Regions from separate parts of the Bacillus sp. LR_5 genome, predicted to be linked through region 2. Evidence: riboswitches for the same ligand, from Rfam matches in the RefSeq annotation. Region 2 holds a riboswitch; each other region holds the start of a gene.
What was found. A riboswitch is a leader RNA that binds a small molecule or an ion and turns the genes downstream of it on or off. The one in region 2 is predicted to bind thiamine pyrophosphate.

Region 1 (2,264 bases), on a different contig from region 2:
GGCGAGCGAGCTTTTACCGCATCCGCTCGGTCCTAATAATAAAACACATTCTCCTTTTTGAAGCTCAAACGAAATGTCTTGAAAAACCGGTTTCTCGTCTTCTTCATAAGAGAAGCTGAGCTGCTCAACCGTCAGAAGCTCATCAAAGGCTTGCATGTTCTGACGCCCGCTTCCTTTTCTTTTTCAGTTCCTTTCCGAGTGCCATTCCGTTTAACACACCTGTATAAGCGAGAGAGTCGCTGACAGCTTTTCCGAGAAGCCCCGCCAAAAGCGCGCCGGAAATGAGGCGGATCACAAGCATAATGAGCAGATAACCTGGTGAATAGGCTGCATAGCCAGAAACAAAGAGATCATAGAAAAAGCTGGCTACTGAAGACCCCATACCGGCCAGCATAAGGATAGGGAGAGAGTATGCTTTCCAGCGTGTTGCAAGAAATACAGCCTCAGCCCCGAGCCCTTGAACAATGCCAATCACGATGACCATCGGGCCAGACGGATTTCCCAGCAGGCACTCAACGAGAGCGGCAATGATTTCAGAAACGAGCGCCGCACCCGGTTTTTGAATCATGTACGCGGCGATCACAGAAACGATAAACCAAATGCCGTAAATCGGTTCATAGGCGATTGGCCCAAACATACCTGCAAGCACGTTTCCGAAATGTGTAAATAATAAATAAACAACGGCAAATACGATACTGATAACGGACATGATGACAATTTCTTTTACTTTCCAGCTTTTCATTTTATCCCTGCTTTCTGTTTTTTCTTGATGGACTGTTAGCCGAAAGATTCACAGTCATGGTGATATGGTTTGTTTGCTGCTCGGCCATGCGGAAAACGGCTTCCAATGTGCTGAATACGTCATGCGCATCCCCGTCAAGCTCGCTCGCGTAATGGACACTCTGTACGAAAGTGCCTTGGGCTTTTGCAATGTCGACAGCCTTCATAATCAATCCCATATAATCCGGCTCGTTCATTGGATAAAGGGCAAATTGGCACGGCGCTTCCGCCTTCAAGCCTCGGACAGCATCTTCATTGACACGCTTATCGCCTTTGGAAAGATATGTATCCCCCTGTGTGTCACCCGGGCATCCAATGGAAAACGTGCCGTTCATGACGATGTGTTTTTCGCTGTTTGCTGCATGAAGGTAAATGGCTTTTGCAGCATCGAATACATGATCAATCGATCCGCGTAACACCGTGCTGATATGGTCGGTTTTCGTCCAAACCTTGGATGTATCTGTTTTTTTCAGCGCAGACTTGATCACACTGATAAAATCATCCGTCATCGGATATAAAGAGAAGCGAAAACCGGCGATTCTGCTTGTACCGCAAATATGTTCCATTTCTCCGACCTCCTGTTTTTTTGGTAAAATAAAAAACTGCATATCCTAAGGGAATATGCAGTCATAGATCGATTAAGCGCACAAAAAAATACACCATTCGGTCAACCTGCACTTCCCCACGCTGGTATTATCCAGATCGGGTCATAAGGGATCAAAGCGCGTTTCTTTCGCGCTTTATCTCAGCCAAAACAGCACCCCTAGTGCTTTCCGTATACAATTTTTTATTTTGACATCATAATAGATGATAAGAATCATTTTGTAAACAACGAAATCATTTTTTTCATATAGGGACAGGAGAGGATGATCACATTTGGACAAAGGACACATATTAATTGTGGAAGATGAAGAAAAAATCGCCAGGGTTCTGCAGCTTGAATTGGAATATGAAGGATACGGCGTGACCATTAAACACAATGGAACAGAAGGTCTTGAGGCGGCCGCGGAAGGCGGGCATTCCTTGGTGCTTCTTGATGTCATGCTGCCGGGGCTTAGCGGACTGGAAGTGCTGCGCCGCTTGAGAAAAACGGATTCGCAGACACCGGTCATATTATTAACGGCGCGAGACAGCATTCCTGATAAGGTAACAGGTCTGGATATCGGTGCGAATGACTATGTCACCAAGCCGTTTGAAATCGAGGAATTACTTGCGAGAATCAGGGCGGCGCTGCGGCAAAATGGAACAAAAACGGAAGATATCGGCACCTTTCTTACATATGACGATTTGCGGGTGAACGAAAAAACCCGTGAAGTGAGACGCGGAGACAAAGAGGTGGAATTAACGCCGCGGGAATTTGATCTACTCGTCTATATGCTAAAGCATCCGCAGCAAGTGCTGACACGGGAGCAAATTCTAAGCTCGGTATGGGGATTTGATTATATCGGTGATACAAATGTCGTGGACGTCTACATAAGATACAT
Region 2 (2,264 bases):
TCCTAGTTCGTACAAAGTTTTATGAAAATTAAAACAATTATAAAAGGCAATAAAGAGGAGGACCACGATGATTTTGCAGCTTGACAATGTTTCACTAAAACGGAATGGGAAATGGATACTGAGAGATATTCATTGGAAGGTGGAAGAAAAGGAAAATTGGGTGCTTTACGGCCTAAATGGCGCCGGGAAGACAGCGCTGTTAAATATGCTTTGCTCATATTATTTTCCAACATCAGGCGAGATGCAGGTGCTTGGCCATGAATTTGGCAAAACAGAGCTTGGGGAAAAGCTCAGACGTAAAATTGGCCTCGTCTCAGCAGCTCTTCAGCAAAAATTGTATCCGGCAGATTCAGCCTTTGAAATTGCTTTGAGCGGAGCTTACGCTTCGATTGGGTTATATGAAACGCCAAGTAAGGAAACCAGGGAAAAAGCGATAGGTTTGTTAGAGGACTTGGGAGCAATTGAATATGCCGATCGCCGCTATGAAACCCTTTCTCAAGGGGAAAAACAAAGAGCGTTGATTGCTAGAGCACTAATGGCCGATCCGGAGTTGCTGATACTGGATGAACCAGTCACAGGACTGGATTTTATTGCCCGGGAAAAGCTGTTAGATACGATTACATACATTGCAAACAAAGAAAATGCACCATCTATCCTTTATGTGACTCATCATGCTGAAGAAATTTTGCCTGTCTTTGATAAAGCCCTATTATTAAAACAGGGAGAGGTCTTTGAATCCGGAGAAATAAAGGAAATGCTTACTGATCAAATACTTTCCGCTTTTTTTGATACGCCAATCCATGTATTATGGAATCAGGATCGGCCGTTTTTAACAAGAGCTGAGCCGATAACGAATGCCTGACAAACATATATAGATTCATCCTAGGGGTGCTTTGCGAAGCTGAGAGAGACTTTGTCTCAACCCTTTTGACCTGATCTGGATCATGCCAGCGGAGGGAAGCGGTGAAAAGCGGAGTACATCGGACTCCGTTTGTTTTTATTAAGCCGTTTCATCACATTTGAAACGGCTTTTTTGATTTTAAAGAATAGGAGCGGATTTACATTGGATCAACAAATAGACTCTTTGCAAAAAAAAGTGGAAGAACATAAGGAGGAGCTTATTCAGCTTGCGAAAACGCTGATTTCTTATCAAACACCCGCTCCGCCTGCAAGAAATACAGAGGGCATTCAGTCTTGGATTGCGGGATATTTAAATGAATTGGGATTCTCGATCGACAAATGGGATGTGTACCCTGGCGATCCCAATGTTGTAGGGAAGCTAAAAGGAACAGATTCAGCAGATTATTATAGCCTGATTATCAATGGCCATGTAGATGTGGCAGAGGTAAAAGAGGATGAAGAATGGGAGCATGATCCATTTCATCCAATTGAAAAAAACGGTCTCTTAATCGGGCGGGGCGCTTCCGATATGAAGGGCGGAATGGCGTGTGTGCTGTTTGCTGTCAAATTGATTCGTGAAGCAGGCATTGAACTTCCCGGTGATCTGATTCTGCAATCGGTTATTGGGGAGGAAGTTGGAGAAGCCGGCACACTTGAATGCTGCAAGAGGGGCTACCACGCTGATTTTGCAATTGTCGCGGATACGAGCGATATGCATATTCAAGGCCAAGGCGGTGTCATTACAGGCTGGATCGAAATCAAAAGCAGTCAAACATTTCATGATGGAACGAGACGGAATATGATTCACGCAGGCGGAGGAACATTCGGAGCAAGCGCAATTGAAAAAATGGCAAAAATCATTGGGGGGCTCGGTGAACTTGAGCGCCACTGGTCTATTATGAAAAGTTATCCCGGTTTTAAACCAGGCACAAATACGATTAACCCGGCAGTTATAGAAGGCGGCAGACATGCGGCTTTTATAGCGGACGAATGCCGGTTGTGGATCACAGTCCATTTTTATCCGAATGAAACCCATGACCAAGTGGCAGCGGAAATAGAAGATTACGTCAATCGGCTGAGTGACAGTGATATTTGGCTTAGGGAAAACCGCCCTGTATTCAAGTGGGGAGGCTCATCTATGATAGAAGACAGAGGAGAAATTTTTCCGGCATTGGAAGTTGACCCTGGCCACCCAGGCGTCTTAGCGCTAACTGCCTCTCATGAGAAAGTGAAACGGGAGTGTCCAATTATTGACGTTTCTCAATCAGTTACAGATGGCGGATGGCTGTATGATGCCGGTATTCCATGCGTAATATACGGTCCTGGAGATCTGCACAATGCACACTCTGTGAACGAGAAGGTAT
Region 3 (2,264 bases), on a different contig from region 2:
CGCTCTTTTGTTCAATCCATGTCAAAAGGGACGATCCAGATCGGAACGCGCGCGATTTTTACGTTAATTATCGTACTCGTTGCCCTGTCTGAATCACTTGGGGCAGAAAATATTCTCGGCGCTTTCTTAGCAGGGGTTCTCGTTTCCCTTCTTTCACCAAACAAAGAACTTGTTCAGCAGCTGGATTCATTCGGCTACGGGTTCTTAATTCCGATTTTCTTTGTGATGGTCGGTGTGAAGCTGGATATATGGACCCTTTTCCAAGATCCGAAAATATTAATCATGATTCCGCTTCTGCTTCTGGCGTTGTTAGTCAGCAAAATCATTCCTGTCCTGTACTTGAAGAAGTGGTATGATAACCGAACTGTTTTGGCATCTGGTTTCCTGCTGACATCAACGCTTTCGCTCGTGATTGCCGCTGCGACAATCGGTCAGCAGCTTCACGTGATCAGCGCAAATATGTCAGGAGCGCTGACGTTAGTAGCCGTCATTGCCAGTATTTTTTCGCCGGTCTTCTTTAAAAAATTGTACAAACGGGAGGAGCAGCCGGAGGAGAAAAAGACGATTACGTTTATCGGTGCAAACCAAATGACATTGCCTGTTACTCTTGAACTGCCGGAGGAAGAGTATGATGTGCGTGTTGTACACGTATACCAAGAGAATGCGGAGGAAAAGCTGTCAGAATCAGTATTTACTGTCGAAACGATTTCTGACTATGAACACGAGACGCTTGAGTCACTCGGCATTTTTGATACGGATATCCTCGTTGTTGCGACAGGGAATGAAGACATGAATGCGGACATTGCATTACTTGCAAAAGAAAAAGGCACAGAAAGAATCATTGCCAGCGTAGGATCACCGGAGAATGAAGCAGCTCTGAAGGAGCAGGGAATCAGCATCTTTTCTATTTTGTTGTCAACAAAAACACTGCTTCGCGCTCTGATAGAAGCGCCTGGAGTCATGAGGCTTCTCACGAACCAGGAGTCTTCGCTGTATCAAATTAATATGGAAAACAGCACTTACGACGGTGTGATTTTGCGGGAATTCCCTTTAACAGGCGACGTCATCTTTGTCAGGATTTTCAGAGGTGTGGATAGCATCGTTCCACATGGGGACACAAGGCTGAAACTGGGAGACCGCTTAATTGTTACCGGATCTCGCGGGTACGTAACGGAGCTTAAGAAAACATTAGAAGGATAAACCTTGACCAAATAGGGATTCGTGTTAATATAGAGGTGCAGAACAATTCAATATGTATTCGTATAACCACTAGGGGTGTCCTTCATAAGGGCTGAGATAAAAGTGTGACTTTTAGACCCTCATAACTTGAACAGGTTCAGACCTGCGTAGGGAAGTGGAGCGGTATTTGTGTTATTTTACTATGCCAATTCCAAACCACTTTTCCTTGCGGGAAAGTGGTTTTTTTATTTATCAGACAGGGGGAATGACGTGTGAAGTTTTCAGAAGAATGCCGCAGTGCAGCCGCAGAATGGTGGGAGGGGAGTTTTGTCCATCCGTTCGTTCAGGGAATCGGTGATGGAACGCTTCCGATTGACCGTTTTAAATACTACGTGCTTCAGGATTCTTATTATTTAACGCATTTTGCGAAGGTGCAATCGTTTGGCGCCGCTTATGCGAAGGACCTTTATACAACGGGACGGATGGCAAGCCACGCCCAAGGTACATATGAGGCGGAAATGGCGCTTCATCGCGAGTTTGCGGAGCTGTTGGAAATCAGTGAGGAAGAGCGTAAGGCGTTTAAGCCGTCTCCTACGGCATACTCTTATACATCCCATATGTACCGTTCGGTTTTGAGCGGGAATTTTGCTGAGATCTTAGCTGCCCTGCTGCCATGCTACTGGCTTTATTACGAGGTAGGTGAGAAATTGCTGCATTGTGATCCGGGGCATCCGATTTATCAGAAGTGGATCGGCACATACGGCGGTGACTGGTTCAGACAGCAGGTCGAAGAGCAAATCAATCGGTTTGATGAGCTGGCGGAAAACAGCACGGATGAAGTGCGCGCCAAGATGAAAGAGAATTTTGTTATTTCCAGCTTCTATGAATATCAATTTTGGGGAATGGCCTATCGAAAAGAAGGCTGGTCCGACCGCGGCATAAAAGAGGTGGAGGAATTTGGAGCTTCACGCCATAACTGATGACTGCAAGCCGGTTGAAGAGTTAGCGAGAGCCATCATAGCTATTCGGAATGAAGTTGATTTTATACACATTCGGGAACGGTCAAAATCGGCGGCCGACATTTT

Region 1: it holds a riboswitch for thiamine pyrophosphate, as region 2 does, so the genes downstream of both, thiU (HMP/thiamine ABC transporter substrate-binding protein ThiU) here and ylmB (N-formyl-4-amino-5-aminomethyl-2-methylpyrimidine deformylase) in region 2, are expected to answer to the same signal.
Region 3: it holds a riboswitch for thiamine pyrophosphate, as region 2 does, so the genes downstream of both, tenA (thiaminase II) here and ylmB (N-formyl-4-amino-5-aminomethyl-2-methylpyrimidine deformylase) in region 2, are expected to answer to the same signal.

Annotation. Positions count from the first base shown of each region.
Region 1 is NZ_JAVAXX010000216.1:3,243-5,506, forward strand. It holds gene RAC86_RS28245 (ABC transporter ATP-binding protein) at 1-156, opposite strand, end outside; gene RAC86_RS28250 (ECF transporter S component) at 143-742, opposite strand; gene thiU (HMP/thiamine ABC transporter substrate-binding protein ThiU) at 744-1,346, opposite strand; TPP riboswitch at 1,443-1,555, opposite strand; gene ykoG (two-component system response regulator YkoG) at 1,657-2,264, shown strand, end outside.
Region 2 is NZ_JAVAXX010000047.1:21,281-23,544, reverse strand. It holds gene RAC86_RS12490 (ABC transporter ATP-binding protein) at 68-862, shown strand; TPP riboswitch at 875-976, shown strand; gene ylmB (N-formyl-4-amino-5-aminomethyl-2-methylpyrimidine deformylase) at 1,064-2,264, shown strand, end outside.
Region 3 is NZ_JAVAXX010000002.1:4,166-6,429, forward strand. It holds gene RAC86_RS00815 (monovalent cation:proton antiporter family protein) at 1-1,200, shown strand, start outside; TPP riboswitch at 1,262-1,370, shown strand; gene tenA (thiaminase II) at 1,452-2,159, shown strand; gene tenI (thiazole tautomerase TenI) at 2,137-2,264, shown strand, end outside.